Regions from separate parts of the Paenibacillus sp. FSL P2-0173 genome, predicted to be linked through region 4. Evidence: riboswitches for the same ligand, from Rfam matches in the RefSeq annotation. Region 4 holds a riboswitch; each other region holds the start of a gene.
The links. A riboswitch is a leader RNA that binds a small molecule or an ion and turns the genes downstream of it on or off. The one in region 4 is predicted to bind cyclic di-AMP.
Positions count from the first base shown of each region.

Region 1 (7,804 bases), on a different contig from region 4:
CAATATCTGATAAGTCTATTATATACTAAAATTCTCAGTTTGTCACAGGTGTTGGGATTTCAGAAATGCAATCTTGGCAAACAATTTTCCCTTTGAAGTAAATTACGTTCTCAGCATTGCCGCAGAAGATACAAGCAGGCTCGTATTTTTTAAGCATGATGCGTTCACCATCAACATAAATTTCCAAAGCGTCTTTCTCTCCGATTCCCAAGGTACGACGCAATTCGATTGGAATAACAACACGTCCGAGCTCGTCAACTTTTCTTACAATACCAGTGGATTTCATCATAATAAATCAGGCTCCTCTCGCCGTTTAAAATAATATAAGTGTCATGATTCGACAAAATTTTCTCTTTTCTGATATTTACTATACCAACGATTCCCAAAACAGTCAACCTTAAAAATGTAGTAACAGTCTGATTATGCAAAAGTATTTAGATTAAAGACCTTTACTCATGTGTATTGCCTTATCTTATTGATGATTTATTCAGTTTGTCGATTTGGAAATGTCGAAAAACTATAATTCGACATATTACGACAAAGAATGTCGAATGAGGGAAAACATTTAGGATTTTATTGTATTTTAATCCATTATTCCGAATATTAAAGGAGCTGATATCTTGCACCAGCCACTCAGTGAAGAAAAAGTTTTTAAAGACCCGGTACATAATTACATCCATGTTCAGGATACTGTGATATGGCGGTTGATCAACACGCCGGAGTTCCAACGTTTACGGCGCATACGGCAGTTAGGCACATCGTATCTTACGTTTCATGGAGCGGAGCATAGCCGTTTTTCACATTCATTGGGCGTATATGAGATTACGAGACGTATTATTTCTCAATTTGAACGTGGAGATTTCCCAGATTGGCCGAAGGAGGAAAGGCTGGTTGCTCTGTGTGCGGCCCTATTGCATGATGTGGGGCATGGCCCATTTTCTCATTCAATTGAGGAAGCCTTTCATATGAACCATGAGGATTGGACATGCCGCATTGTACTGGGAGACACGAAGATCAACGCTGTGCTACGGCAAGTCGACGACAAGCTTCCACAAAAGGTGGCTGCGGTTATAGCCAAAACGTATGATAAGCCAATCGTTGTCAACTTGGTAACCAGTCCGCTAGATGCTGACCGTATGGATTATTTGTTGCGGGATGCTCATTCGACAGGTGTCAACTACGGCACAATTGATTTGGATCGTATTTTACGACTGCTACGTCCTCATAATGGGAGAATTGTTGTGAAGGAATCAGGCATGCATGCAGTAGAAGATTATTTAATGTCACGCTACCAGATGTATTGGCAAATTTATTTTCATCCTGTAACACGCAGCTCGGAAATCCTTTTACGTAAAATTTTCAAGCGAGCAAAGGAATTGTTTAAAAACGGATATGAGTTTGGTTTTCTGCTGGACACGCTGCCGGATCTGTTGAAAGGAGAGCTTACAGTAGAGCAATATCTGATGCTCGACGAGTCATTAATCCAGACCGTATTTAGCCAGTGGAAACGAGAAAAGGACGAGATTTTAAGTGATTTGAGCAGCCGTTTTATGGACCGTAGATTGTATAAATATGTAGAGATTGAAAATATGGATACAGATACCATTGACAGTATTAGAGAAGCTTTGAAAGAGGCTGGTTTGCACCCTGAATATGATTTTGAAATTGATTTTCCGACAGATCTTCCTTATGATGTGTTTCGGCAGGGTGGCTCGACGGACAACCAGATTTTACTGCTTGGACGTCAGGGCGAGGTGAGTGAAATATCCGAAGTTTCGGAAATTGTGCGCTCAATAAGTGGTATTCACCGAGGAAAATATCATATGTATTTTCCCCAGAATAAATTGAACGCGGTAAAAGACAGGCTTCCTGCCGAAATAAGGAATTATTTTGTCAAGGAATAGACAACTATATAGAAATGTAAGTAAAAAAAGGAGATGTAAACCTTGGATTTATTCGACACTCATACTCACTTGGATGCGCCACAATTTGACGAAGATCGTGAAGAAGTTATAGCACGTGCTGTCGAATCAGGAGTAACACGGATGATCAATATCGGATTTAATCGTGAGACCATTCCATCCACTATGAAATTGGCCGAGACGTATGATTTTATTTATGCGGCAGTTGGATGGCATCCGCAGGATGCTATTACAATGCAGGAGGGCGATCTAGAATGGATTGCATCGTTATGCAGTCATAAAAAGGTTGTAGCCATCGGAGAGATCGGTCTGGATTATTATTGGGATACATCACCGAAGGATGTGCAGCATCGGGTGTTTCGAAATCAAATTGGTCTGGCTCGTGAGCTCAAAATGCCCATTGTTATCCATAACCGGGATGCACATGAAGATATTGTTAAGATTTTGCGCGAGGAAAAAGCGAGTGAGATTGGCGGAGTCATGCACTCCTTTTCGGGTAGCTGGGAAACTGCCAAAATGGTGCTGGATATGGGATTTCACCTTTCCTTCGGTGGTCCAATAACGTTCAAAAATGCCAAGCAGCCAAAAGAGGTGCTCGCACAGGTGCCGCTGGACCGTCTGCTCATTGAAACTGATGCTCCCTATCTGACGCCTCATCCGTTTCGTGGGAAGCGAAATGAGTCTGCACATGTGAGACTGGTAGCAGAGGCTGCAGCCCAAATCAAAGGGATTACAGTGGAGGAATTAGTGTCAATAACGACCCAAAATGCCCTGGAACGATTTGACATTCAATGAAAAAGTGAAGAAATCGATCAAAATAAAGAGATAGACGAAGCTAATCATGAATTTGTTGCAGGAAACTCGAGAATATTACAATATTTTAACCGAATATTTTAAAAAATGTACTTGAAACCTGCTTTACAACATGCATAGAAACAGGATATCATCTTTTCAGTGAATTGTTGTTTGAATGTAAACATCAACAAGTCATTTCATGAACCAGTCTCGCTGAGTCCCTTTTACAGGGAACGGGGGAACCGATATGGCTTACAGTACGTCCGGCGTATGTGCAAGAAGGGAACGTCTCTTCCGCCAGCCGGCTCGACCTAAATTCTTTTCCTGGATGGGATTGAACAGGTGGAGGAGCCGTATTTCGATTTCTTTCTGGGTCTTCGGGGTGAATGTGAAGGCGACCGCCATGAGCGGTTGACCCAAGCTAGGGCGACTCTCTACGTCCGAACCCGACAGCTAACCCCGTAAGCGTAACAAGAGAGAAGCCATCTCGTGCATGAGTTTTCCCGCATATTCACACATGCCGGAAGCCACGAAAGAGCTCTCTAGTCTCTTTCTCTGGCTTTTTTTGTTGTGAATAAAAGAAAATCTGTCATCATACTGTGGTTAAACAGGGGAGGACAGCATGCCGCGAAGACGGGTACATGGTGCAGGACAGTCGCAGTTTGGGCTTGTCTTGTAGAAAATCTGTTATAGTCACGTCAAATCTCAACTATGTCTTACTCCAGACGGCGGGCTATGTAAGGAGGACGGAGGAAATGGGCATTTTCCAAAAAAAGGATACCCATGAGTCACGCTCATCCAGCATGTCTTACGTATTGCGTTGGAAGCAAGAGAATGTGCGCCAGGCTGCTTTGGTTGCTATATTTCTAATCGCGCTAACGATTATGATTTCAATTCTGATGTACACGCAATCTAAAAAACAAGTCTTTTTTGTCATCGATGGCAAGGCGTCTGCGGTAGAAACCCGGGAATCCAAGCTTCAAGATTTGCTGAGCGAGCATTCCATTTCACTTCAGCCGCATGATACAGTTTCCATGCCGCTAAATGGAGCAATACAGGATGGCGATCGCGTAGTCATTAAACGTGCCAATCAAGTCAAAGTATCTTCAGGCAATGAGACGAAAAAGCTGTACACAACAGAAAATACAGTAGAAGGTGCCATTCGTACCTCGGGCTATAAATTATCATCAACGGATAAAGTTTATCCTGCGTTGGATGCCTCTGTTTCGTCTAACATGGACATAAAAATCGTCCGTGTGAAGAAACAGCAGGTCGAACAGAAAAAACAGGTGCCTTATCAGGTCATCAAAACGGCCGATCCGAGTCTTTATAAAGGCGATAATCGGGTCATTCAAAGCGGCAAATCGGGTGTGGTCGTCCAGCACGTTCAAAAGGTATATCATGATGGAAAGTTGGTATCCAAACAGCTGGTTAACAAGGAAGTTGCACAGAACCGTGTGGATAAAGTCATTGCAGTAGGAACGAAGAAAAAACCGGTCGTTCTGGCTGCTTCCGTCGGTCCCAATGATGCCGTTAAGGCAACAACGGTTAGTTCGGGCAGTGCTGTCCGTAAAGCAGGCGTCAATTTTAAATATAGCAAAGTTTTACAAAATGTCTCCATGACGGCGTATTCCTCACAGGAGCCAGGTATCGGTACACGTACTGCATCCGGCGCACGTGTCACGGAAGGACGCACCATCGCGGTCGATCCGAGTGTAATTCCAATCGGCTGGTGGGTGTATATCGAAGGGGTGGGCTTCCGCCGTGCGGAGGATACCGGTGGCGCGATTAAAGGCCACAAAATCGATGTGTATTATGAGAGTTTGAGCCGAGCCAACCAATTTGGTCGTAAGCACGGTAAAACCGTTTATGTTATCGGACCGGTAAAGCCTGAAATCAACTAAAACAGGTTGTGTATGTTGAGGGCAATGCGATAGTATTAACAACATAGTTATGCCATGCTAAGAAGAGGATATCCTCTTCTTATTTTGTTTTCAAAAGCAGGGAAAGATAAATATAGCTTGCTGTGTAGCAGTGGAGGGAAACGCAAATGATCAAGGAAGTGATCGTGGTAGAGGGCCGGGATGATACGGTGGCCATTCGCCGCGCTGTTGAAGCGGATACGATAGAAACTGGCGGCTCAGCCATTAATAAAATGACGCTGCGTAAAATTGCATTGGCGCAGGAGCGGCGGGGGGTCATCATTTTAACCGATCCCGATCATGCAGGGGAGCGCATCCGTAAGATTATCGCTTCCAAGGTACCCGGCTGCAAGCAGGCCTTTATACCCGAGGCAGAAGCGACGCGTAAAGGAGATATTGGCGTGGAGAATGCCTCACCAGAAGCGATCAGACACGCTCTTGCACGGGTCCATACGACAGTGGAAGGCGCCGACCCGCTGATTGAGTGGGCGGACCTGATTGATGCTGGACTCATCACCCACCCCAATGCTGCTGCACGCCGTATGGCCTTAGGGAATGTGCTGGGTATTGGTTATTGTAACGGAAAGCAGCTACATAAACGGCTCTCTGTATTTCAGATCAGCCGCGAGGAATTTGCCGGGGCGCTGGCACAAATTGAAAGTGAAGGATTGTGATATCCGTATGACAGGGATTCAAGATATAGCAACACCGCGGCGTACGAAGGACATTATTCAACGGCACGGTTTTTCGTTCAAAAAGAGTTTGGGACAAAATTTCCTGATTGATCAGAATATTCTCAATAAGATTGTAAATGCTGCCGGATTGGATGAGACGAAGGGCGCACTTGAGATCGGTCCTGGGATTGGTGCTTTGACCGAGAAGCTGGCCCAATCGGCCAAGGCAGTTACCGCTGTCGAGATTGACCAGCGGCTACTGCCAATTCTCGAAGAAGTGTTGGCCCCTTACGAGCATGTGAAGGTACGTCATGGAGATGTGTTGAAGCTGGATTTGCGCGAGGTGTTCGCAACCGATTTTGCAGACGTGAGCAAAGTAAGTGTCGTGGCTAATCTGCCGTACTACGTTACTACACCGATTCTGATGAGGCTGCTGGAGGACAAGCTCCCTTTGGAGAATATCGTCGTTATGATCCAAAAAGAAGTGGCTGAGCGTATGGCTGCGTCTCCTGGAACGAAGGATTACGGCAGCCTGAGCATTGCGGTGCAATATTACAGCGAACCTGAATTAGTCTGTATTGTGCCGAATACAGTATTTATTCCCCAGCCGAATGTGGAGTCTGCAGTCATCCGGTTGCGTGTACGGGAAGCCCCTCCAGTGGAAGTGGTGGATGAGAAGCATTTTTTTGAAGTGGTTCATGCTGCTTTTGCCCAGCGTCGTAAAACCATTTCCAATAACTTAAAAAGCCGTTTCTTCACCAAAGAGAACAGGGACACGCTGGAGCCGTTGTTGCAACAAGCTGGTATTGAACCCTCCCGTCGAGGAGAAACGCTAAGTATTGAGGAATTTGCGCGTCTCAGCGCTGTGCTGTTGGAGGCAGGTATATCCTAAGCTGGAACCAAACTGTGCATTCACCCATACGATATAGGAGGGGTGATACAGTGTGATGAGTTTAGGAGACTTGGTCGTTCGGAAATCGTACGGCGGAGATGTCACGTTTCGTGTTGAGGACATCCAGCGGGATAAAGCGATCATTAAGGGAATAGAATTTCGGCTGCTGGCCGATTCCCCAGTGAACGATCTGGTCAGAGTGCCTGCAGACCAGATTAGCGGTAAGACTCAGCAGGCCCATATTAAGGCTGGTGAGTCTCTTAATCTGTTGCAACGGGCACGCCAGCAGCAAGCTGCTCGTAGTCAGGCAGCTCTGGTTGGGGACTGGAGTGATCCGGTCGAGTCAACGTATTTTGAAATGCCGGGAAAGGTTCTTCATCTGGATGGAGATCCCGGCTATTTGAAAAAATGTCTCAGTTTATATGAACAGCTCCGTGTTCCTGCAGAGGGACATCACGTTCACGAATCGGCAATGGCGGACACGTTGTACCGACTGCTTCCCCGTATCCGTCCGGATATCGTGGTCATTACCGGACATGACGGTGTGCTGAAGCAGCCACAGCCTTATGATTTGTACAGCTTGAAAAGTTATAAAAATTCGCAAAATTTTGTGGCGGCGATTCAGGTAGCAAGACAATATGAACGTCATCTGGATTCGCTGACGATTGTAGCGGGGGCGTGCCAGTCCCATTTTGAAGCGTTGCTACGTGCGGGAGCGAACTTTGCCAGCTCACCAGGGCGTATCCTGATTCACGCGCTGGACCCCGTTTACGTGGCTGCCAAGGCGGCCTTTACTTCGATCCGTGATACGGTCAACATGGGGGACCTGTTTCACCAGACAATCAGTGGCAGCCGCGGAGTGGGTGGAATTGAAACTAGGGGAAGCTATCGCATCGGCCTGCCGAAGCTTGAAAATTTGTCTACGCTTAAAGTAACGCCTTCCGCAATCTAGGATTCAAATGTGCCAATAGGATTAATCTGAACAAAAAGCCTCTGCTTTCAGAGGCTTTTTGTCATTTTTTATATAAATTATTCCTGTTCGCAAAAAATTAAATTGACAACTTATTTTTCGTGTTGTTATAATATTTAGCTTGATTTGACAATCCCTCTAAAATTCGTTATAATGGACAAGGAAAGAGGTGGTCGTTAGGCAATGGCTAAAAATACGCTGTTGGAAATCAAACGCAGTCTCGACGCACATGTAGGGCAAAAAATTTTGCTGCGGGCTAACGGCGGACGCCGTAAGACCGTCGAACGAACTGGTGTCTTGGAAGAAACGTACCCTTCTGTTTTTATCGTCAAGCTGGATCAGGAGCAACAGACGTTTAAACGTGTCTCCTACAGCTATGCTGACATCCTTACCGAGTCGGTGGAAGTCAGCGTATATGATCCCGACTCCCATACAAGTGTAGTCGAATATTTTGAAACACCTTAATTGATTTCGTGATTTATACCAGCTTTGCAGGTTTAACGACGGCTTCGTCATTTCAAATGACGGGGCCGTTTTGTATATACAGAGCAGGATGAAGCATGACATCTCTGCACATACTAAGCCGGGAATGATCTTCCTTATTCCATTGCCGAAGGAGGCGTATGTAT
Region 1 is NZ_JBBOYK010000008.1:148,056-155,859, reverse strand. It holds gene MKX30_RS26690 (AbrB/MazE/SpoVT family DNA-binding domain-containing protein) at 35-289, opposite strand; gene MKX30_RS26685 (HD domain-containing protein) at 621-1,904, shown strand; gene MKX30_RS26680 (TatD family hydrolase) at 1,947-2,717, shown strand; cyclic di-AMP (ydaO/yuaA leader) riboswitch at 2,919-3,201, shown strand; gene MKX30_RS26675 (3D domain-containing protein) at 3,473-4,621, shown strand; gene rnmV (ribonuclease M5) at 4,768-5,313, shown strand; gene rsmA (16S rRNA (adenine(1518)-N(6)/adenine(1519)-N(6))-dimethyltransferase RsmA) at 5,321-6,205, shown strand; gene yabG (sporulation peptidase YabG) at 6,261-7,157, shown strand; gene veg (biofilm formation stimulator Veg) at 7,359-7,640, shown strand; gene MKX30_RS26650 (small, acid-soluble spore protein, alpha/beta type) at 7,803-7,804, shown strand, end outside.
Region 1: it holds a riboswitch for cyclic di-AMP, as region 4 does, so the genes downstream of both, MKX30_RS26675 (3D domain-containing protein) here and MKX30_RS14800 (hypothetical protein) in region 4, are expected to answer to the same signal.

Region 2 (7,804 bases), on a different contig from region 4:
TGGAGTAGCCTCGATAGGAGCCTGAACCACGCAATGAATCAAACAGAGCATCCAGTACAGTTGCGGTTAAGTATCCTTTTAGAAAGCTTGAACTGTAATTTTGTTCGACATACTTTTTACTGTCAATTTCAATGAGTGTATCTTCCTTCTTAGCTGGATCTTGCTGCAAATGGTACCACTCATCGCTATATACCAGAAACATCCGCTCATTGCTCTGCGGTGACATTTGTTCCGGTGTACGCTGTTCTTTCAATTCCTCCGCTACTTCCGGGACTGTCTTGCCAGCTGCCCGGTATACATACGAGGTCGAGTTTCCGCTGCCACTAACCGATTCCAGCGGATACGTATCTTTTACACTTGGCGCGCCGCAGCCGCTTAACACGGATACGAACAAGCTCAGCGCCACAATGACCTTTAATGCATACTGCCAGGTGCGTTTGCTCATGTGTAACCCTCTCCTAGCTTGCCCGAATAACCTTGACGTCTCCGGTAATCACTTCTTCTCCTTCATAAAGCATAAAGCGACCGTCCTGCCACTCTACTCGCAACAGATGGTAATCATCAGACTGGTACTGCCACACATGCTGCTCTCCACCCTGTCGGAAAGGAGCACGGCCCATGACGGTAACATGCCCAGAATACTGCTCCTCCAAATGATACGTTGTATCATCCAACTCTAAAATGGTCGGCACTTCCTCAGGGTTGTCAAGTCTGCCGTCGATGGCCTGATATAGTCCAAATTGCAGTGTTTCCCGTTCCTCAATATGAAGATAACTGACTTGATTACCATCCTGAAGCGTCAAAACAACGGCATTCCGGGCACGATTATGTACACGACCTACCACTTCATAGGTGACAAGCGACACTTCACAGATATCACCTGGATTTAAGTGAAGCATGCTTTTCTCTGCTTTCGGCGGCTCCGGCTTAGCAAATAGATTTGAAATTCGTTTCCACACACCCATGGTTATATTCCTGCCTTTCTTAGCCTAGAAGCATGCTGTAATGATCAAGGCGCCAACCAGATGCAGCGCTCCTGAAAACAGACCGAAACCAATTTTACCTTCCTGTGTCCCTTTATCCAGATCAAACTGAGCCCAGTACCGCAACAGCAGACGTACAATAACTTCCAAAACAAGCAGGATGACAAAGGCAATCACAGAATACACAAGCGCTTCGAGCAAATTATTAGCTGTAGCGATAGAGCCTGACAAGATATAGCCTTGTGCAACTAACTTCATAATCATTCGTACCGTTACGGCCATATTTCCAGCCTTCACTTCGGCAAAATCCTTATACTTCGTAAATAAAGAGTCGACATACATTAATGCGAAGATCAAAATTGCCCCCGCACCAGTCCATACAAGCATTGCTTTCATCGTTTCTAAAAAATGCATTTCATACCATCCTCCACATCTTCTTGACCTTCATATAATGTTTTACGCCTCCAGGCAGGGAAAAGCGAAGGAGAAAACGTTTCTCCTTCGCTTCCTGAGCAATCACCCTTGGCGGCACTGCTAAAATGTTCTTATTTATTTTCGTATTGCTTCAACAAAGCGGCAAGCTCATCGTCCACGGCGCTTTTCTTATCCAGCTCCTTGAACTCCTCATCCAACGATTTTTCCTTAGAAGACATTTCGTTGCTCGCTTCGGCACGTGCTTCTGCTTGCAGCATTTTTTCTTCCATACGCTTCAATCCGGCAGTTGCCGTATCAGAGCTAAAACCGTTCATAGCTTTGTTAATTTCAGTTTGCGCTTTAGCTGCATTATAACGGGCAACCAGTGTCTCGCGCTTGTTTTTCATTTCTGTCAGCTGTCTGCGCATTTCATCCAGCTTGCCACGCAGGTTATCGGCTGCAGCTTTGTTCTGTTCGTAACCAGCTTTGAACTCATTCATTTTTTGTTCAGCAGATTTCTTTTCTTCCAGCGCGCGACGAGCCAGATCTACATTTTGTGCTTTTGCAGCGGTATGTGCCTGTTCTTCGCGTTTTTTTACCAAAGCAGCCTGTTCTTCGTATTGCTGTTTGAATCTCTTTTCAATAGCAATTTGAGCGGCTACCGCTTTCTCTGCATCTTCCAGGTCCTCTTGCATATCACGAATGTATTGATCCGTCATTTTAATTGGATCTTCTGCCTTGTCGATAATGGCATTAATGTTGGACATCGTAAGATCTCTTAATCGTTTGAAAATAGACATGTGAAGTTCCTCCTAGAGTTGAATGCTTAAATTTTAAGCTCTGTACACATGTTTACGCAAGCTTTGCAAAGAGGGTTTCAAAAATATCTAAAAGCCGCGCAAGTAAGGCTCTGGGATATCGGCCTGTACTTTTAGCTCCCGCGATGCATGCAGCGCCCAATAGGGATCACGCAGCATGGCACGGCCTATTGCTACCAGATCAGCTTCTTTCTGCTGAACTACCCGGCGGGCGTCCTCATAATCATCCAGTAAGCCAACCGCAATGACAGGTACATTCAGCTTTTCACGGATGGTATGAGCCAAATCCACCTGATAGCCGGCACGCGCAGACGGGCCTCCGCCAGAACCAATCGGACCCTCACCACCAGAAGAGATATGGAAAATGTCCACACCCGCATCACGATATCGTTCCCCTACGTCTGTTATGTATTCCACATTATATCCATCCTCGACGTATTCTTTGGCAGAAATCCGCATAAGCACAGGCATATCAGCAGGAAGAACCTCTTTAACAGCATGTATGACCTCAACACCGAACAGTGACAAATCCTGCCCATATTCATCTTCTCTGGCATTTGTTAAAGGCGAATGAAATTGATGGATCAGATAGCCGTGAGCGCCATGTATCTCGACCGTGTCAAAACCTGCTTCCACCGCGCGGCGCGCGCCTTCTTTGTATGCCTGAACCAGTTCCCTGACTTCAGCTGTCTTTAAGGCGTGCGGCTCTTTAAAGCGTTCGCTAAAAGGAATCGAGGAAGGACCCACAGGTTGCTCAGCATCTTCAGCCTTGCGTCCAGCGTGGCCTAGTTGAATGCCAATTTTGGCACCATACTTGTGAACTTCCTCTACAATCTTACGATATGCAGGAATATGTTCGTCACTCCAAATACCCAAATCACGATCTGTAATACGTCCATCTGGATGGACCGCTGTCATTTCCACAATAATAAGTCCAGTGCCTCCTACTGCCCGGCTCACATAATGGACATGATGCCAATCCGTTGGATTTCCGTCCTTGGCCTCCACGCTGTATTGGCACATCGGGGGCATGACAATCCGATTTTTTAAAGAAAGCCCCTTTAATTGATAAGGAGTAAACAAGTCGGTCACTTTTATCCATCCTTCCTTCAATTCCATGTCTGTATAATTATGAATTGCATCCCCATTATACACCAGCTGTCACGGTATACCGAATTCGTTGTAAGGCTAAAACTTGCGAAAATGCTCCTGTTTTCGGTCATGTTTAAGAGAATATGTACGTTTAGCTCCATCATCTTCATTGATAATCGTTTCATCGTGGACTTCTTTCCAGTCGTTTATGAGCCGAACTTGGTAACCAGCATATTTTTAATAGGACAGGTACATAATAGTCGAGAGCACCACTAGGTATCACTGCACGGAAAGGGGGGATACATATGCCGTACAGGGGAGTGTTGCCAGGCTTGGCACTGTTACTAGCATTTTCAAGTTTACCCGTTCACGCGGATGCGCCTCCCAACATCGGAACGCCCCATCCCAAGGAAGCAGCTGTTGCTTCTTCTGTACAACAGAGCACAGATCGAGCAACTCCTACATTAGCAATGCTGCGAAAAAAACATGCGGACATTTTTAAAATGTGCGGCCCACACACCCGCCAAATTGCCCTAACCTTTGATGATGTGCCCGATTCTAGGTATACGCCGCAGGTTTTGGACGTATTACACGCCAACGGCATCAAAGCTACATTTTTCATCGTCGGTCACCGTGCGGAAAAGCATCCTGGGATCATACGCCGTATTATCCGTGAAGGCCATGCTATAGGAAACCATTCCTATACTCATCCGGATTTTAGGAAGGCCACACCAGAACGCTTTCGCAACCAGATTACAAAAACAGAACGTATTTTACAAGCCAGCGCAGGTTTTCGCCCCAAGTTGATTCGTCCACCCTACGGTGAAATCACGGAGCCTCAAATCCAGTGGGCACGTCGTCATGGCTACATGATTGTCAATTGGAATGTAGACTCTCTCGACTGGAAGGGACTAAGTAAAACACAAATTCAGCGCAATGTGATCCCAGCTACTGGGCCTGGCTCTATTATTTTAATGCACGCAGGTGGAGGTCAAAGTTCCAACTTGCAAGGCACTGTTCAAGCTCTGCCGGGTCTAATTCACTCTCTAAAAGCTAAGGGCTACAAATTTGTCACAGTCCCCCGGCTACTCCACACATCGGAACAGAAATAACCATATGTTTATGATTGAGCTACAAGCTAAAGCAACGTAAAAAGGCTGTCTTACCAGCAGAAGTTTTCTGCTCGTCAAGACAGCCTTTTTTATGGATAGGACCTGATAAGAGTCTGACCTAGTTATATGCGGTAGGATACAGGCATTAAGTTTACATAATATATATTATGTTTAATTAAACCATATATACGTATAATGCTATTTATCAATAACGTACAGCTTCACATTTTGAAATCCAAAGTCGTTCACAAATGATTTGTTGCCAGGAATAAAGATATCAATCCGTTTTCCTGTAATGGCGCTGCCCTGATCGCGAGCGACAGCTACAAAAGAATGATCCGGCAAACCTGGGTGGGAATAGCCTGTAACCAGCACTTTCGTGCCCATCGGAATGACGTTCGGGTCTACCGCAATTGTACCTAGTTTAAGCGGATTGCCGTAGTAGTCCACTGCTCCCCATTTACCATTCTCATCGGCTGCGGCAGAATACGCAGTAGCCTTAACGTCAACTATTTTGCTATAGTTAAATGTTTTGCCCCACGCTTCAATCGTTGGCCCCTCATTCGCTGGTGCTTTCTCCGTAAGAAGCTGCGGCTTCGAATCCGAAGCTGCATTCACACTTTTTTCACCAGGTACCTTAATTTGCAGACCTGCATATATATTGTTAGAGGCAATGTTTGGGTTCGCCTTCGTCAGCTCGTCCACTGATACTCCATAACGTTGAGCAAGCAAAAAGAAGGTATCGCCATCTTTGGCAGTATGAAGCGAAGCAGCATCCGCTACTCCAGCTGTCTGTGCCAGCCCTGCAATGGCTGCGGCAAGCACCGCAAATTTCATGGTTTTTCCAATATGTTTTAGATGTTTCAAAGATATGTACCTCCTCTGTTATGCCTGCGAAGTTAGCTGTCGGATTCGGACTCAGGAGAAGCCCTATGCTTGTGCAATTCACCCCTAGGCATATTCCATATCGTCTTATGACGTTTCGGAAAGACTGCCGTTGTTACGTCCCCCGCACTTCCCATAGTTTGGGCCCAGCATTCAGCGTTTGTCATAACCGCATGCTGTCCCGGTAAGTTTTGGCTTACTGCATAATATCACAATTTTGTAACCTTATCCGCATGAAAATGTTGGGAACCTTGAACATCATACTATAATCGTTACAATTTTGTCACCAAGAAATCGATATTTGTTACGAAAATATGGTGAAATGGTGACAAAAAAAGAAAAAGCCCTCCGTCAAACGGAGGGCTTTTTTATAGCTCATATCAGCACTTTCTTACAATACTTTGGCAAGAAAATCACGGGTGCGATCATGGCTTGGAGTACCAAATACCTGCTCTGGTGTACCTTGTTCCACAATTTGACCGTTATCCATAAAGATGATTCGATCGCCTACCTCGCGGGCAAAGCCCATTTCATGCGTCACGATTACCATGGTCATGCCGCCTTCGGCGAGCTTCTTCATTACATCCAGAACCTCTCCAACCATTTCAGGGTCCAATGCAGAAGTCGGCTCATCGAACAGCATTACGTGCGGCTGCATGGCCAAAGCACGCGCAATCGCAATACGTTGCTTCTGACCACCGGATAGCTGGTTCGGATAGGTATTCTTCTTATCCTCAAGCCCTACGGTACGCAGGAGTTCTAGCGCAATTTTTTCCGCTTCCTTCCCTGACTGTCTTCTAACCTGCGTTGGTGCAAGCGTCAGGTTCTGCAACACTGTTTTATGCGGGAACAGATTAAAATGCTGGAACACCATCCCCATCTTCTCCCGGGTTACATTAATATTATGACCACGAGCTGTAATCGGCTCGCCCTCAAACAAAATCTCCCCGTCCGTAGGCTGTTCTAGCAGATTCATGCAACGTAAAAACGTACTCTTCCCCGAACCGCTGGGACCGATGATGACGACGACTTCACCTTTGGCGATATCTATATCAATGCCTTTTAAAATCTCATTCTTGCCGAACGATTTACGCAGTTGTTTAACGGTGATCACTGGCTCTCAACTTCCTTTCCCATAAACCCAGCAGCTTAGACAAGCTGAATGTCATTACAAAATAAATAGCGGCTGCGATTACGAACGGACTTAATCCTTCGTAGGTAATGTTCTTAATGACCTGGGCCTGATACATAATATCCACCATCCCAATGGTCGAAATAATGGATGATTCTTTAATGATCGTAATAAACTCATTACCGATAGCAGGCAAAATAGATTTAAATGCTTGCGGCAAAATGACATGACGCATAGCTTTGCCTCGTCCCATACCCAATGAACGGGCAGCCTCCATCTGTCCACGGTCTACTGCCTGGATACCTGCACGGAAAATTTCAGCCAGATATGCCGAGCTATTCAGAGACAATGTGATTATACCAGACTGGAGTGGAGTAAAATTGACACCAAGCGTCAAAGCAACCCCGTAGTGAATAATCATGAGTTGCACCAGCATAGGTGTGCCACGCAGTATCTCTACATAAGTGGTACCTAACCACTCAATGATGCGTACTCCACTCATACGTAGCAAGGATATGATCAGACCAATGATGAATCCGAACAGTACTCCGAGCGCAGACAGCAACAAGGTGTAGCCGATACCCGTAGCGTATAAACTGCGGTATTTCCAAAAAATATCTACAATGTTATTAGAAGAAACCTGACGATCAGCAGAAAGTGCACTCGCTTCCGTGGAAAACTTCTCAATCGACCCGTCTGCTTTCAGGCGAGCCAACGTTTTATTTACAGAAGCAAGCAATTCTGCATTCCCTTTACGGATACCTACAGCTGTTTCTGCTCCCGCATCCTCAGGCACAGCCTTGGCAAGGGTTACGGTACCGTCTAACGTGTATCCTTTAGCAACCGTATCTTCGATCACGACAGCGTTCACACGCTGGGTCCGCAGCTGGAGTACCAGGTCAGATATTTTATCCAGTGAAGTTACAGAGGCATTGGGCACTTTTTGAGCAATCTCTTCCTGAATACTTCCCTTTTGTGCTCCGATCTTCTCGCCTTTCAAAGCATCCATCGTCGGATATTTGTCTTTATCCTCTGGGCGTACCATGATGACTTGCTTGGAGCGATAGTATACATCCGAAAAATCAATACTCTTTCTGCGTTCATCCGTTGGTGTCATACCGGACAGTACCAAGTCTACACGACCACTTTGCAGAGCAGGCAGCAAAGAGTCAAAACTCATGTCTTCAGGGACCATCTCCGCATCCAAATCTTTGGCGATTTCCTTGGCGATATCCACATCGAACCCAACAATGGTATCCTTACCGTTAATGACTTTATGAAACTCATACGGCGGAAAGTCGGCACTCATGCCCACTACAAGTTTTTTCTGTGGCTTTGCTTCCGTTCCGTATGCATTGAGCATGGGAA
Region 2 is NZ_JBBOYK010000001.1:498,457-506,260, forward strand. It holds gene MKX30_RS01990 (DUF4247 domain-containing protein) at 1-445, opposite strand, end outside; gene MKX30_RS01995 (DUF4178 domain-containing protein) at 459-965, opposite strand; gene MKX30_RS02000 (DUF350 domain-containing protein) at 990-1,397, opposite strand; gene MKX30_RS02005 (PspA/IM30 family protein) at 1,529-2,197, opposite strand; gene MKX30_RS02010 (NADH:flavin oxidoreductase/NADH oxidase) at 2,285-3,307, opposite strand; gene MKX30_RS02015 (polysaccharide deacetylase family protein) at 3,613-4,419, shown strand; gene MKX30_RS02020 (3D domain-containing protein) at 4,618-5,286, opposite strand; cyclic di-AMP (ydaO/yuaA leader) riboswitch at 5,293-5,461, opposite strand; gene MKX30_RS02025 (amino acid ABC transporter ATP-binding protein) at 5,696-6,418, opposite strand; gene MKX30_RS02030 (ABC transporter substrate-binding protein/permease) at 6,405-7,804, opposite strand, start outside.
Region 2: it holds a riboswitch for cyclic di-AMP, as region 4 does, so the genes downstream of both, MKX30_RS02020 (3D domain-containing protein) here and MKX30_RS14800 (hypothetical protein) in region 4, are expected to answer to the same signal.

Region 3 (7,804 bases), on a different contig from region 4:
AATCGTCAGATCCGGCGTATGTGTGCTGCCTTCGGTTATGAAGTAAAAAAACTGCAACGGCTGCGAATCATGAATATTCGGTTGGGGTCCCTTCAGAAAGGTGCCTGGCGTGATCTGACAGAGGCTGAGAAGCAGGAGCTTGGCCAGATGCTCGATTATACGCTTAGCTAATGCCAGAGGGGCTTTGTATAGCCTACAGCGTATGATCCTCTTATCAGATAAGGCCAGAGTACAGGAAGCATAAACAAAGAGGCACCAGCTGCATAAAAATGCGGCGGTGCCTTTGTTCATATAACATATGCATAATCAACCTTCACTCGAGCTTGAGGTAGGACTGATGACTTGTGTCCCGTTCTGATATTTGCGGAGAACAGATATTTCAACACGACGGTTTTTGGAGCGTCCTTGACCATCTTGATTGCTTGCCAATGGACGATACTCGCCATAACCGATGGATACAAACTTGGTTGGATCGAGATCTGGATTGAGCAACAAGATACGCAAGAAATTCAGAGAGCGCTTGGCGCTCAAATCAAAGTTGGACGGGAACTGGCTGTTGGAGATCGGTACATTATCCGTGTGACCCGATACGATAACATCATAGCCAGGGAACTGCTGAAGCATACTAGAAATAGACTTGGCCAGCTTTCTTGCTTCCGGCTTTACTTCGGCCTGCCCGGATGAAAACAAGGCATTATCACTAATGGTGATCATCAGCTGTGATTGGTTCAGCTTGGTATTCAGCAACGGGGTCAGGCCGTTATTTTGAATGTATTGATCCATTTGTTTTTTAAGTTTTTTTAAATCTTCTTCTTCCCGCTGGGCCAACTGTTTTTGCAGTTCAGAGGTAGAAGTAGCCTTCGATTTTAAGGGTTGTGATACTTGTTCTTTATTTTTGCCCATATCCATGGATTGTGACGACGGATTCGCGGCCGAGTGATCCAGCACGCCAGTGCCGCCACTAAAAGCTGCACTCAGGGATTGAGCCATAGTTTCAAATTTTTTGGCGTCGAGCGAGCTCATACCGAATAAGACAATGAAAAGAGCCAACAGAAGGGTCATTAAGTCGGAATATGGCAACAGCCAGCTTTCGTCAGCATGCTCTTCATGCGGTTCATGTCTCTTTTTACTCACTGGAATCGCCATCCTTCTGGGTCAACGTAGCCCGTTCGGTCGGAGTCAGGAAGATCGTCAGTTTCTGACTGATGGCAATCGTCGATATCCCCGATTGAATGGAAAGCAGACCTTCGACCATCATTAATTTAAGCTCCACTTCTTTTTTGGATAACCGTTTGAGCTTGTTGGACATCGGATGCCACAGGACATAACCTGTAAAAATACCGAGCAACGTCGCAATGAAGGCTGCTGCAATGGCATGAGAGAGCTTTTCCATGTCACTAAGGTCGGCCAGAGCGGCGATCAGACCTACAACCGCACCGAGTACCCCGAGCGTTGGAGCGTACATACCAGCTTGAGAGAAGATCAGCGCGCCAGAGCGATGTCGGTCCTCGGTAGCATTGATATCCTCCATCAGAACGTCCCGTACGAATTCCTGATCATTTCCGTCAATAATCATTCGCATGCCGCCACGCATAAAGGGATCGTCGATTTCCTCTACCTTAGATTCCAAGGCGAGCAGACCTTCACGACGGGTAATGGATGCCCACTCGGTAAACGTACCGATGAGCTCTTTGCGGTCTAACAGTTTTTGTTCGGTGAAAATAACCTTGAACAGCTTCGGAATCCGTTTGATTTCTGCCATCGGGAAGGCCATAAATATACTCGCTGCCGTTCCGACGAAAATAATCATGTAAGCAGCGGGATTATTGACCAGATTGACGACCGGAGCGCCTTTTAAGATCATCCCGACGACCAGTGACATAATCCCGAGCACAAGTCCGATAATGGTTGAAATTTGCATGATACACCTCATCCATGAGAATAGATTTTGAATCCTTTCATGCCGCCGGGGTCGTCCTTGCCCCAAGCGCGTCATTACAAGACGGATTATAGTATTTATCGACAAAACTCTCTTTTTTGTTAAGTGCGAATTTCCGGTATAATAAGGTGATTATGTATTGAATGGCGGAACCATTGGAGGAAATGGCATGGGAGTAAAGCATGGGCGTGAGTATGAACAAATTTTGAACGATTTGACAGAGGCTGTGGGACGCATCCCAGACAGCTACGAATTTTTCGAGATGGAAGCAGAAGATTGGGACAGGCTGGACCCGGCGGGACGCCAGGAAGTCAATGAAGCTTTGGCAGAAGACTTATTTTATGCACTGGGTACAGAGCCCATAATCACTGTAGGCAGTGGCGTTGTGATCTATGAGCCGGAGCAGCATCGTATCTATGTACTCATTGGAGACGAGGAGCTGACGTCAGTCCCATTGATTTGAGGTCCGTCTTATGGATTTATCAACGGGGCCGTGGTAATATGTACACCAATATATCGTAGTTTTGGCCGTATTTAAGCGGTCGAAAGGCTTCCGTATAAACGGGGAGGAGTTCGTAACATGCCTTTTACACAAGAAGAGATTGAAGCACATCTGGAGAAACTGGAGGGCTGGGAACTGGAGGAAGGACGTTGGATCGTTCGGAAATATAATTTTTCCAGTTTTATGAAAGGGATTGCATTCGTGGATGAAGTTGCCGCTATATCTGAAGCATTCAATCATCATCCATTTATTACGATTGATTACAAGACCGTGACTCTGCGTTTGACCTCTTGGGACGACGGCGGTATTATGGCCGTGGATATTAAGGAAGCCCAACAATATAATGAAGCTTTTGAAAAAATGCGCAGCAGTCATTGAGCTTGTAATGATCTGTCGTATGATGATAAAAGCGCCTTCGCTATACAACATCGCGGTTGTATGCCGAAGGCGCTTTTATCATAGAACCTGGGTTTGGTGTTCGGGACGATATACCATACAAAAAAACGGTTTTTTGCCATCGGGAGTCTGGCGTTCATAGGTATCTGTAAGCTCAAATCCAGCCGCCTTGTAAGCCCGGATAGCGCGCCCATTCCAAGTGAGTACCTCTAGATCAATTTCATTCTTCGGGTTGCGTCGTTGTGCTTCCTCTGCAATGGCACGGACAAAATCAGCGCCTTTGCCATGTCCGCATCTTTCAGGATGCATTCCAAGACCTAGCCGGGTCACACCGATCATAGGAAAATATTGAGCAAATCCCGTCAGCTTATTCTCTTCATCCAGTACGGCAACATATTGCTCTTGGCGAAGCGTGGGACTTCCAAATTCGACTTCAAGCGCCTTCATTTGTTCCCAGGGGAGCCAACCGTATATATTATAAGGTGGATCATAGCGCCACTCACAGATTGCAGCCGCTTGATGCTCGTCCATCGGTACGATCCGATAGTTGGATATTGAGGCCGGCATGTGTTCCATCCTCCTTTTACAGGTACTTCAATCATTAACAACAGATTGTAGACAAGTTGCAGGGGAATGGCAAGCGTGTTTATTTCATACTCAAGTCGGGTATACATTCAATAAGAAGGATTTACTGCTCATATGCTCCCCCAGCGCTGACGGTAAAACCGACGATGTTCGCTAAAATTGAAACCTTTTGAGGCTTCAGTTCGTCAGTAATGATAATAATTGCTGATGTTGTGGACATAAAAAACCGCAATTCGATTCCGGCCAGAATCAAATTGCGGCTAGGGTTAGCTTGCTGTGCGTTAGTTATTCTACGTTGTCGTCATCAGGAATTTCTGAAGCTACAGAATGGTAAGCGTCTGTGCTCATAATTCTTTTTGCACCGACATAGCGGTTAGCGTAATAATTTTCGTTCAGTGAGCTAACTACTACACCACGTGAAGTCGAGGAGTGGGCAAATTTCCCTTCACCTACGAAGATACCTACATGGGAAATGCCTCTTCCTGTGGTGTTGAAGAACACCAGGTCTCCAGGTCTCATTTCGTCGCGGGATACAGAAGATCCCATTTTGAATTGTGATCCGGATTGATGCGGAAGTTTAATTCCCAGTTTGTTGAATACATACATTGTGAAGCCGGAGCAATCGAATCCCTCGAGTGTAGTGCCTCCGCTTCTGTAGCTCGTTCCTTTGGCATCTTGAATGACCTGGTCCATCTTAGAGTCTGCATATGCACTGCCGCCACCGAATGTAAAAGATGTAAAGGCAATGGCAAGACCCATAGCTGCGATCGTTAGCTTCTTCTTCAAAAAAAATATACCCCTTCCAATGCCTGCGAGGTTAGCTTAAGGATTCGGTAGAAGGTTCCCCTATGACCACTCTGTTGCGAGATCAATTCACCCAAACTGGTTCCCCCGCTTCCTAGGTGCCAGGAATTAGGCTTAACTTAAGATGTGCACCTTGGAGAGCAGTATTCACAATAACGTTATTTTTGAGATAAAGGTTACAATAAAGATTACAAAGTTGTTACTATCAGTTCACTGCGATTATTGTAACAAAGACGGCTGGCTTTGGCAAATGTTTCATTGCAAAAAGTTACAAAAAAAATCTGCTCCTAATGTCCAAGGAACAGATGTTGTTAACAGTATTCAGTTATGTGTCGTTTGCGCGGATATGAATCAAGATTTTTCGACAGACGGAAATGAAGTAAAAAACATAAAGGCAGGGCTTAACTTCTACTGGAGATATCGGTATGCCATAGTCTGTACTGCGAACTGATATGCCACAGCCTGACCAGACTAGTAACAAAATGATACGATTGCTGGAGAATGAGCGCCAGCATACCAGTCCAAATCATCGCCACGGTGCCAAATAGACCGAAGACCAGCAGCACACAAGCACCGAGCAAAAGAGATATACCGACAGCTGGGAGGAGCTGGCGAAAGAAGGCGAGCAGGGACGATAGTATGGCGTGACCACCGACAGTCCCCAGTTGCATATACAGGATGCACTGCCGAATGAACCATCCGTATGCCATCCACCCCATGGCATAGGGCAACAAATGAAGCAGGTAAGAGGGAGATTGAAGTGCTCCTGCTACAATAGGGTAGAGTCTCGGTACTACCCAAAAGGCGGGAAGCAGCAGCAGTCCCAACTCGATGGTGTAATACAACAGCGACGACATGCCATGGCGTTTCATACCCTTGAAAAAGGACAGGCTTTGCGGTTCAGTAGCATCGGTATGCAGGCTTTGATATATTCCGGCTCTAATGAAGGGAGTGATCAGTATGCGTAGTACAGTCGCCCCTAGTAGTATCCACAAATAAACATGTACTTCCCGGCTGTCCATCAGAGCAATCTGGCTCTCCATCCAAAACAAGGTCTGTCCCAGCTCGTTTTGACCCTGATCAGGATAACGGAGCAGTAGCGGGATAACGGCAGACTGCACCAGCCGATAGAGAAACACCCCCCACAGTAGTCGATACAGAAATAAAATGATAACGATATAGAATCGTATGCGCACCAGCGCCCAGCCCTCTTTTATAACAGTCCGCATCTATAGACACCTCACCATGACAGACTTCCAAGCAGTGTTTCTAACAGCTTGGTTACACTTACATTCCAACGGGTTTGTTGCTTTTCGTCCAATTCGGCTTTTAGGCTATTGTTAATGTGCTTGTTCTCCAGTGCAATGGTATATAGAGGATCAAGGGTTACATAGGAAACGGGAGAAGTACTTTTGATCCGAAAAGTTGTGCTTTTGCCCGCGCCGTCCCAAGCCTTGAATATCGTGGTACCATCCTTGAAGGTAAATTGGACAGGGATCTTGGGATAATCCGCCCCTTTTTTGCTGACCGTCACGACTGCTTCATATCCATTCTCCAGCTTGTGGTTCGTGATATGATCCACCGAAAAGTCCGCCATCTGGCCGTCATATACATACTGTTCAAAATAGTGGCTCCATGAGCGTCCGGTGGCTCTCTCCACGATACGTTGAAAATCCTGGGAGGATGGATGCTTGAATCGGTACGTCTGGACGTAGGTCCGCATAATCCGATCCATTTTTTTCATACCCACCTGACGTTCAATGCCCCGTAGTACCAGCTTGCCTCGAGAGTAGGCGTTTTGCGCGTACTCAGCAGCCGAGCCGTACTTCCATGACTCGCGGTTTAGCGGCTGTGGGGAGGCTATCTGTCCCGATTGTAATGGCAAGTTGGGGGTAAGCCCATATTCTTGCTCCATAAGCCGCTCCTCTGCATAGGAGGTGAAGCCTTCATCCAGCCACGGCTCCTCAAATTCGTTATTGGCTACCATTCCGTAGAAATATTGATGTCCAATCTCATGAACTAATGTTCGTTCCAGACTATAGCCAGGATTTAGATTACCCGCAGCAGCGGCTGTGATGAGTGTCGGATACTCCATACCGCCGGCTCCATTGCCTGATTTGGGTGGAACCACGATGGATAGGGTGGAATATGGATAAGGCCCGTACCATTTGCTGTAGTACGAAAGAGCGGCCTTCGCTGCGCTCATATAGCGCCCTTTGAGCTCCTTGTGCGACGGGTCAAGGTAGAGCTTGATTTTGACACCAGGGACTTCAGCAGAAGAAAAGGGTTCTTCTACGGTTACAAAGTTGGGTGAAGCGGACCAGGCAAAATCGTGTACATCATCGGCATAAAATTGATATATTTTTTGGCCGTTCTGTCGGACGGCACCACGGGTGGGAAATCCGGTCGCTGCTACGATATGAGTTTCAGGCACCCGAATCCGTACGCTGTAAATTCCAAAATCGGCATAAAACTCGGAGTTACCATGATACTGGTGGAGGTTCCAGCCCTCCTCGGCGCGTCCACGTTGTCCTGCAGTCTCGTAGACGCTGAGCTTCGGGAACCACTGTCCTGCCATTACAAAATCATCTGTCGCACCCATACGAGCGAAGATGGCGGGCAGTTTTACCTCAAACTTCATATATAATGTGATTTCTTCGCCACCTCGTACCGGCTTGGGTAGACGCACCTTCATGAGCGAACGGTCGCCTGCGTTACCGTCATCTGGCTGCACATATTGGATGCGGTGCATGAGAGATAAACCGTCTTCTGTTTTTAGTTCAGTCAGCGTCATGGAGCCAAAGCCGTCTTTGGGCATGGTGTCTCCGCGCAGCTTTCCACCGGATTCCTTCATAAAGGTGGTTTCCATGGAAGAGAAGGCATTCGGGTATAGATGAAGATACAGATCATTCACGGTTTTCTTGCCCGGATGCCTCCAGGTCAGTGTCTCAGTGCCTCGCAAAACCTGTCCTTTTTCCAGAGACACATCAATGTGGTACTCTACCACCCGTTTGCTGAGGATTTCTGTAGCGGGCTGTGGAGGGTTCTTGGGCAGGTCAGGCAGGATGTTTGCCCCTAGAGGCTTGCCCATATTTGGGGCAAGCGCAGACTCAGACAGGGAGCCGTATAGTGGTTGGCCTATGGACTGCGGGTCTGATTGCGATTGGGGCTGCCAGGCAAACCATAACGTCCCTGCGAGGAGACCGAGGGCTAGTGTAGACAATAAAACGATTTTAGTGCGTGCTGGGGTCATACAATGGATACCTCCCGTTGACAAGCATCTACAGCATGTATATGTTTGCTTTCAGGAGATTATTAGTTAAAATATTTATAGTGTAGAATGAGTGTGAAGACGGAAAATGGAGGTCTAGTGACGCATGAGTGAAAATCAGCCGGACGGCAAAAAACAGATTGCACTGAACATTGTCAGTGGCAAGAGTAAACATAAGGGTTTCGGCGCAGGCTCAATCGACCTGAACAGCATGTCCCCGGTCATCATTGACCGAGGAGAAGCGAAAATTGATATCGGTGCCATGCATGCCAAAAGTAAAGTAGAACGTGGTATCAAGTTCTCTACG
Region 3 is NZ_JBBOYK010000008.1:43,455-51,258, reverse strand. It holds gene rluF (23S rRNA pseudouridine(2604) synthase RluF) at 1-171, shown strand, start outside; gene motB (flagellar motor protein MotB) at 307-1,134, opposite strand; gene motA (flagellar motor stator protein MotA) at 1,127-1,921, opposite strand; gene MKX30_RS26290 (hypothetical protein) at 2,109-2,402, shown strand; gene MKX30_RS26285 (4a-hydroxytetrahydrobiopterin dehydratase) at 2,520-2,819, shown strand; gene MKX30_RS26280 (GNAT family N-acetyltransferase) at 2,898-3,404, opposite strand; gene MKX30_RS26275 (C40 family peptidase) at 3,708-4,208, opposite strand; cyclic di-AMP (ydaO/yuaA leader) riboswitch at 4,214-4,351, opposite strand; gene MKX30_RS26270 (hypothetical protein) at 4,628-5,455, opposite strand; gene MKX30_RS26265 (M1 family metallopeptidase) at 5,467-7,479, opposite strand; gene MKX30_RS26260 (YwhD family protein) at 7,604-7,804, shown strand, end outside.
Region 3: it holds a riboswitch for cyclic di-AMP, as region 4 does, so the genes downstream of both, MKX30_RS26275 (C40 family peptidase) here and MKX30_RS14800 (hypothetical protein) in region 4, are expected to answer to the same signal.

Region 4 (7,804 bases):
ACCGCGCCTTTGCGTACCTTTCGTCCATCGGCCAGATCCAGACCACTCATCCGGGTCTCCGCCTTGAATTCGATAAAGGTTCCACCTGCTGCCAAGGATGCATCCAGCGTATGCTCCTGTTTGCGCATCAACTCGAGAACCGAGCGACCCTCTGGCGTCTCATCCTTCATAGAGCTAATCGCTGCCCACTTCACTAACTTTGCCTTCTCCACGCCCTCTACAGGCACGAATTCACTCGCCATTCGGTTCCCGAAGGTGATTGTACCTGTTTTATCCAAAATCATCGTGTTGATATCCCCAGAAGCTTCTACCGCCTTGCCTGACATGGCCAGCACGTTAAACTGGGTGACCCGGTCCATACCGGCAATCCCGATGGCTGACAGCAGTCCTCCAATCGTGGTTGGAATCAGACAGACTAGCAACGAAATCAGCACAGGAACAGGCAAATCAATGTTAAAATGACGGGCAATCGGCGCTAGCGTAACCACTACAATTAGAAAAATAATCGTTAAGCTAATCAGCAAAGTGTTCAGTGCAATCTCATTCGGCGTTTTTTGCCGCTGTGCGCCTTCCACGAGCGAAATCATTTTATCAATAAATGTCTCGCCCGGCTCTGTCGTAATCCGCACCTTAATCCGGTCACTGACCACTCGCGTCCCGCCGGTTACCGAGCAAAAATCACCACCCGATTCCTTGATGACCGGAGCCGATTCGCCCGTAATTGCAGATTCATCCACCGAAGCCAGACCTTCAATGACCTCACCATCGCTTGGGATCATTTCGCCCTGGGAGACAATAACCACGTCCCCCTTACGCAATTCGGTTGAGCTAACCACCTGAATGTCATTTCCGATGAGCTTGTTAGCTTGCGTATCCTGCTTGGATTTTTTTAAAGAGGCAGCTTGTGCCTTACCCCGCCCCTCCGCGAGCGCTTCGGCAAAATTAGCAAAAAGCAACGTAAACAACAGAATAACAAACACGGCCAGGTTAAAGCCCATTTCCTTGCCAGTTCCAAAATAACCGGGAAGCAGTAACATTAGCAGCACGACCAATGTACCGATCTCCACGACGAACATGACAGGATTCTTCATCATAATCATCGGATTTAATTTTATAAAGCTATCCTTGATCGCATGCTTCAAGATGCTTCTGTCCAGCATGTGTTTGCGTTGTTCCTTCATGATCAAACACCCCGTTCATCCATTCTCATTTTCTTCTTCACATGGTCAAAAATTCAGCAACAGGTCCCAATACGATAACGGGTAAAAAGGTCAACGCACCAATCAGCAGCACGACCCCGATCAGAATGGCTCCAAATAACTTGTTGTCCGTACGCAGTGTCCCCGTCGTCACCGGAGTCGGTGCTTTGGCATTCAATGAAGCCGCCACAGCCAACAATGCAATCATAGATACATATCGTCCGAAGAACATAACCAGCCCCGTTGTCATGTTCCAGAATACGTTGTTATCCGAAAGACCTTCAAATCCCGAACCGTTATTTGCAGCAGATGACGCATATTCATAGAGCACCTGAGTCAACCCGTGATAGCCAGGGTTAGTGACCGCGTCGTATCCCCAATGACTCATAAACGCAAGCGCAGTTGGGGCGAGAATGAGGAACGGATGTACCAAAATGGCAATCGCGATCAGCTTCATTTCCTTGCCTTCAATTTTCCTTCCCATAAATTCCGGAGTTCTCCCGACCATCAGTCCGCATATAAACACACCCAGAATCGCATACATCAGCATATTCATCAGCCCGACACCCTTGCCGCCAAAAATGACGTTTAGCATCATTTCTCCCAAAGCAGCCATGCCACCCAGTGGGGTTAGTGTATCATGCATATTATTGACCGAACCTGTCGTTGCCGCTGTTGTGACCGCAGTGAATAAAGCCGATTGTCCAATGCCGAAACGAACCTCTTTCCCTTCCATGCTTCCTTGAGAAGCATCCACACCCAGTGTCTGGATTAACGGGTTACCTGTCTTTTCAGACACGTACGTAATAGATAGAAAAATAAGAAACAATACCATCATGGAGCTAAAAATAATCCAGCCCTGCTTACGATTACGGGCAAACAATCCAAAGGTATACGGCAACGAAGCCGGCATTATCCACATTGCCAAAATTTCCAGCACGTTCGTCCAAGGACTTGGATTTTCAAAAGGATGCGCAGAGTTAGCTCCCGCATAACCGCCTCCATTCGTCCCCAAATGCTTGATGGACTCCAGAGAAGCAATGGGCCCCATAGAAATCTGCTGCTGTGTTCCGCTCAGCGTCGTAAGATCCGCCGTAGGCTGTAGCGTCTGTGGTACCTTCAATCCAACCAGCACCAGCGTAAGCACAAAGGCCAGCGGCAGGAAAATCCTTATAATGGCTTTAATAAAATCTTGAAAGAAATTGCCCATCCCTTCACCGCGCCGCGTCAATCCTCTCATAAAAGCCGCAGCAACCGCAAAACCGGAAGCAGCCGAAGTGAACATCATCATCGTGACGAACGCCATCTGTGTCAGATACGTAAGCCCGCTTTCTCCGCTATAATGTTGGAGATTCGTATTCGTCATAAAGCTGATTACCGTATTAAAAGCTAGTGATGCTTCCATATTACTGTTTCCAGCCGGATTACCGGGAAGCATTCCCTGTAAACGCAACAGCAAGTAGCTGATCGCCACAAGCACGACATTCGTTGCAATGAAACTCATAACATACGTAGTCCAACGCATGCTCTCCAGCTTCTTCAATCCTACTATCTTATAAATCAGCTTTTCTGTTCCGCCAAAAATCCGATCCGTCCGATTGGGTTCATTCGAGAATACATGATACATATAGGTGCCCACTGGCTTTACCAAGAGCAGCAATATGACGATCACAATTCCAATTTGAAGCAGCTCCATCCTTTATTCCTCCTTCAAAATGCTCCTGCGTTTGGAACAACAGACCTGCTTCCAGAGCACCAAACGTGTGCACACGTTTGCGAAAACCTGCTACCTATGATGCTTAATATTCAGATCTGTTGTTCCCGCCCGCTCTATCCCCTATAGCTGATTAGAACTTTTCAGGGTTCAGGAGTGCGTAGATTAAATACATAAACACAATAGCCGTAAGTCCAAGTATAACGATCATCCTCTTCGTCCTCCTTTAGAGGTCTGCGCATCACACCAGCGTACAAACAGCAGTATCACTCCATAACTCACAGCCATGACGAGCAGCATGTATATATCCATCATGTTTATACCCTCCGTATCGGTCCTCAGATCGCCATTCTTATTTGATCATAAAATCATAAAACAACTATGTTATAAGTGCTTATCCGTTCAGCAGAAAACCCACCTCTCCGTTCAATGTGTAGATCACATGATCCGCTCCCAATCCCCGATAAATTCCTTGTGGATTACAGCCGTGCGTAATAACATAGATCGATTCCGATGTTAGCGGCCGACATATTTGCAGGAAACGGCACGTCAGATTCAAGCTGTTCTCGAACAAATACACACTACCAATTTCTTTTTTTGGAAAATTCCATTTTCCTGCTTGCATGGTATTGATGCGGACAATGTGCTCCACACCCATTTTTTTGAGCTGTCGTTCCTCCTGGGCGCTATTCGTGAGAACTGCAAACGCCAATTTTTTGAAAATAAGCAATTTCACAAAACTTCTGCCCGCTTCATTCGGTGCAGTGACAATAATTAACCGACCTTCCATCAGTAGCTCCTCTCCCGGTATAAAAAGACAACAAAAAGAAGCCGAAGGAAAAAGGCTTTCCTCCGGCTTCTTACATATCCATGATAAAATAAACCATGGCTGCACACGGCGGTTTGTTGCCTCTCCCTGTACGCTTACGAGGTTAGCTGTCGGATTCGGACGTGAGAGTCGCCCTATTTCTGGCACTTGACCTGAAAATTCACCCCATGAGACACACGGCTTCCGAAGCCGTACAATCTCGATTGGTTCCCCCGCTTTTGCAACTGCAAAATTCAGCGCTATAGACATTTCGTTGTTGCTTCATTCAAGTTAATTTGAAATTACGTCTTGAATCATACACCCGCGCATGGAAGACTGTAAAGCTCAACTGCGGGGTTATAAATCGGCCTTTAGAGCCTAGGATATTAATAATAGCGCTTACAATGCAACTATGCTTCTCACAGCTCCTTCAATCTCTGTTTTTCATCCCTTTTCGAAAATGACAAGCATGTCAATATTGGCGTAGGGTAGGGCGTTTTTGGCCTTTTTTTGTAAAAAGAGAAGAAAATACGCTATATGTACCAGCTAAACACCGATTGAACCCGCTTTTATAAGAAGAAACACCTTAATTCGCTCCATTTGCGGTGCGATTTACTGTTTTGAACAAAATACGATTTTACAGCGGCTAAAGGCTTGATACAGCTTTTCAAAACTTGCAACCTCGATTTTAATTGCTTACAATTTAATTGCTGAATATTGAATAAGGAGAGATACTATGACCGTTTATGAATATGATGCGCACACCCTGCAAGGGAAACAAATTCCGTTATCCACATATGAAGGGAACGTTCTGCTTATCGTGAACACTGCCAGCAAATGTGGGTTAACCCCCCAATACAAAGCGCTACAAGAGCTATATGACCAGTACCATGAACAGGGGCTCGAAATTTTGGGATTTCCCAGCAACCAATTTGCCAAACAAGAGCCAGGTTCCAGCGAGGAGATTTCCGAGTTTTGCCAGATCAATTATGGTGTTACCTTTCCGATGTTCGCCAAGACAGATGTCAATGGCGATCAAGCGCACCCCTTATTTCGTTACCTGACCCAAACTGCTCCGGGGGTATTAGGGTCCAAAGCGATCAAATGGAATTTTACTAAATTCTTAATTACACGAGAAGGTAACGTATTTAAGCGCTATGCACCGCAAACCACTCCAGATAAGCTGGCGGGAGATATAGAGAAGCTTTTGCAGCAAAACTGACATCCTTCTTTATCACAGTTAATAAACGACCGGTTGTCTACCGTTGTTCTGTGGCAAAAGGATATAACGAAAAATGCTTAACAAAAAAAGCATCCCTTCACGTAAACCGTGTCAGGATGCTTTTTTAACTGAGTCTTGCATATAATGCGGTCGAGAGGACTCGAACCTCCACGGGCGTACGCCCACTACCCCCTCAAGATAGCGTGTCTGCCATTCCACCACGACCGCAAATCATAATGTAATGAGGCAACAGATTTATTATACTCTCTCATCAACTATTTGTAAACAAAAATATAATAATTATTTTATATGTTATTTTAACTAACATATATGAGCGATAAGAATATTTAATTTGACACAAAAGCTACTTAAATGTAAATATATATTACATATATTTCGAATATCTTTCGTCCCCCCAAGTAAAGAGTGAAATAACGTAACATAAGGATTCACTTCGAGGAGGCGAACCACCCTGCATAAAGGCAACCGCTTGCTGAACTATGCATTATTGTTGGACCCTTCCCTACCTGTTGGTGGCTTCACCCGTTTCAACGGACTGGAGAAACTATCCCGTAACGGACATTTGAACAGTCTACAAGACCTGGAACATTACATGCTGGATGATTTGTATCCTCAATTTACAACCGTTGACGGCATGGCTATCAAAAGTCTGTATGTCGCCATCCAGCAGAATGACAGTTGGCGGATCGCCCTCATTGATAAGATGCTGCATACCCAACGTCCCTCCTGGCAGCATGTGAAGGAGTTTCGTCTATCCGGTCAGCGTCTGCTCAAGCTCGCTAAGGCTCTTTATCCTTGGCTTGAATTTGACCAGTTGGAATCCATACTCATTCAATACAATGCGATTGGCACACTCGCTACCGTTCACACCTGGATTAACTTCCTCCTCGGAAACGATGTAGAACAGACCGTTCACGGCTATCTTAGCGCAGCGGTGTCCTTCTGTGTGGAAGATGCCTTCAAACTACTCAATCCTCCTTATGAGGAAAAGAACCCTCTTATGGAGCGTATGACAAGCGAGCTCCTCTCTGCCTGGAAGAAGCTTAACCAACCTGAGCCAACTGCATCTCAGCGTCGCTTTCTTCACAGACATTGGTCCAGCTCCTACATCACTCTACCTCTTTATATGAGCCATAATAACCAATTGGATGAACCTAGACTGTTTTCCTCCTCAGGTCTATTCAAACGCCTTCCAGCATCCCCCTGATGCGTCGTTTCGCCAATGTGGTCACAACACCAAAAACACTCTGTCCCTTTCCTCAGGTGGCAGAGTGTTTTTTATCCACATATAATCGCAATTCACAGCATTAGCAGACTCTAGACGGATTATCAGAACCACCTAGCACTTAATTAAGTAATTAATTCAACAAAATGACGCATTTACGATTGTAAAAACACGTATAAAAGTGTATCATAGTGTTAGATGGTTAATTCTAACATGTTTACTGATGATTATTATAACACACCAATTATTCCGCAAGAATCCGTAAGGGGCGATTTCTCTTGAATAACAAAATGCCTGTCACCTCCTTCGGGTGGGCCATCAAACAACGGCTTGTCGAACTTCGACTGGATCAGAAAACATTTTGTGAGACACACAATATTCCGCCTTCACGCTTGTCCAATCTGATTCACGGCACCCGCAAAGCACAAAGGTACAGAAAACAAGTTGCTGCAATTCTGAACATCGACGATAACGACTATAAGGAGGCACCGCACTCTAAACCTAACAAGCATTCCAGTTACATATAGGTCATTCCATATCACCAAGAAACCAAATAGACCCGTAAAGCGAACCCCACTCGTTCGTTTACGGGTCTTCAACCCAGACGATCTTTAGCCAAAAAATTATTCCGGCTTTGTTTTATCCTTCTCACTTTTTTGCTTACGGTATTTTGCAAATTCAACATATTCTAAAATAAAATTCTGTTCTTCCGTCTCAAGATCTTCTGCCTGGCAATTCAGTGGCCCCATCACTCCAAAAAAATAAGCAGCCTTCTGCTCCTGAAGTACGCCTTCTCCTGGCTTAATCCCTTTCATTAACCAATCGAGCGATACATTAAAAAAGTCCGAAATCTGAATCAAATGGGTGGTACCCGGCGTTGTTTTACCCCTTCTCCAATCACCGAGATTCCCTGAACTGATTTTAAGTTTTTCACAAAATGCCTTCTTGGTCATTCCGCGATCCTTAATCAAAGCTTCAATCCGCTGATAAATAGTTTGATCTCCCAAAATGTTTCCCCTCCGACACAGTAACTTTTTCTGAAATAATTTTCATTTTTCAAGCCTTACTCATTAGTAATCCTCATCAAATCCTAAGCAACCATTACCTCATAGTAGAATTGCGCTGGTTTTTCTCTTTACGAAAGCGGGTAAATTCAATATACTCAAGTATAAAATTTCTTTCCGCCTCACTAAGCGGTTCCCCCTGGCAATTCAGTTGCCCTGAAGCGCCAAAAAAATAAGGGTCTTGCGACTCCTTTAGCACCTCACCCTGTACATCTCGACCCAGCATGATCCAATCCAGACTGGCATCAAAAAACGAAGCAATTTCAATGAGTTTATTCGTGCCCGGCGTCGTTTTTCCTCTTTTCCAATCCCCGAAGTTCCCTGTACTAATGCCTAACTGCTGGCAGAACGCCTTTTTCGTCATTCCCCGTTCCTTGATGAGTTCCTCAATGCGATGGTAAATAGATTGCATAGAAGTTCCTTCCTCCCTAGCAGGCTCTCAAATAACGATATCATGTTCTCTGTTCCCATTTCAAAGATCACGTATGCTAAAATTACCGAATTATGTATGTTGGTTTCCATTATACCACAACACGCAACAAAAACCGCCT
Region 4 is NZ_JBBOYK010000002.1:972,064-979,867, forward strand. It holds gene kdpB (potassium-transporting ATPase subunit KdpB) at 1-1,181, opposite strand, end outside; gene kdpA (potassium-transporting ATPase subunit KdpA) at 1,219-2,895, opposite strand; gene MKX30_RS27405 (potassium-transporting ATPase subunit F) at 3,047-3,124, opposite strand; gene MKX30_RS14800 (hypothetical protein) at 3,308-3,703, opposite strand; cyclic di-AMP (ydaO/yuaA leader) riboswitch at 3,819-3,991, opposite strand; gene MKX30_RS14805 (glutathione peroxidase) at 4,458-4,943, shown strand; tRNA gene MKX30_RS14810 (tRNA-Leu) at 5,089-5,171, opposite strand; gene MKX30_RS14815 (urease accessory protein UreF) at 5,434-6,171, shown strand; gene MKX30_RS14820 (hypothetical protein) at 6,468-6,716, shown strand; gene MKX30_RS14825 (helix-turn-helix domain-containing protein) at 6,813-7,196, opposite strand; gene MKX30_RS14830 (helix-turn-helix domain-containing protein) at 7,291-7,665, opposite strand.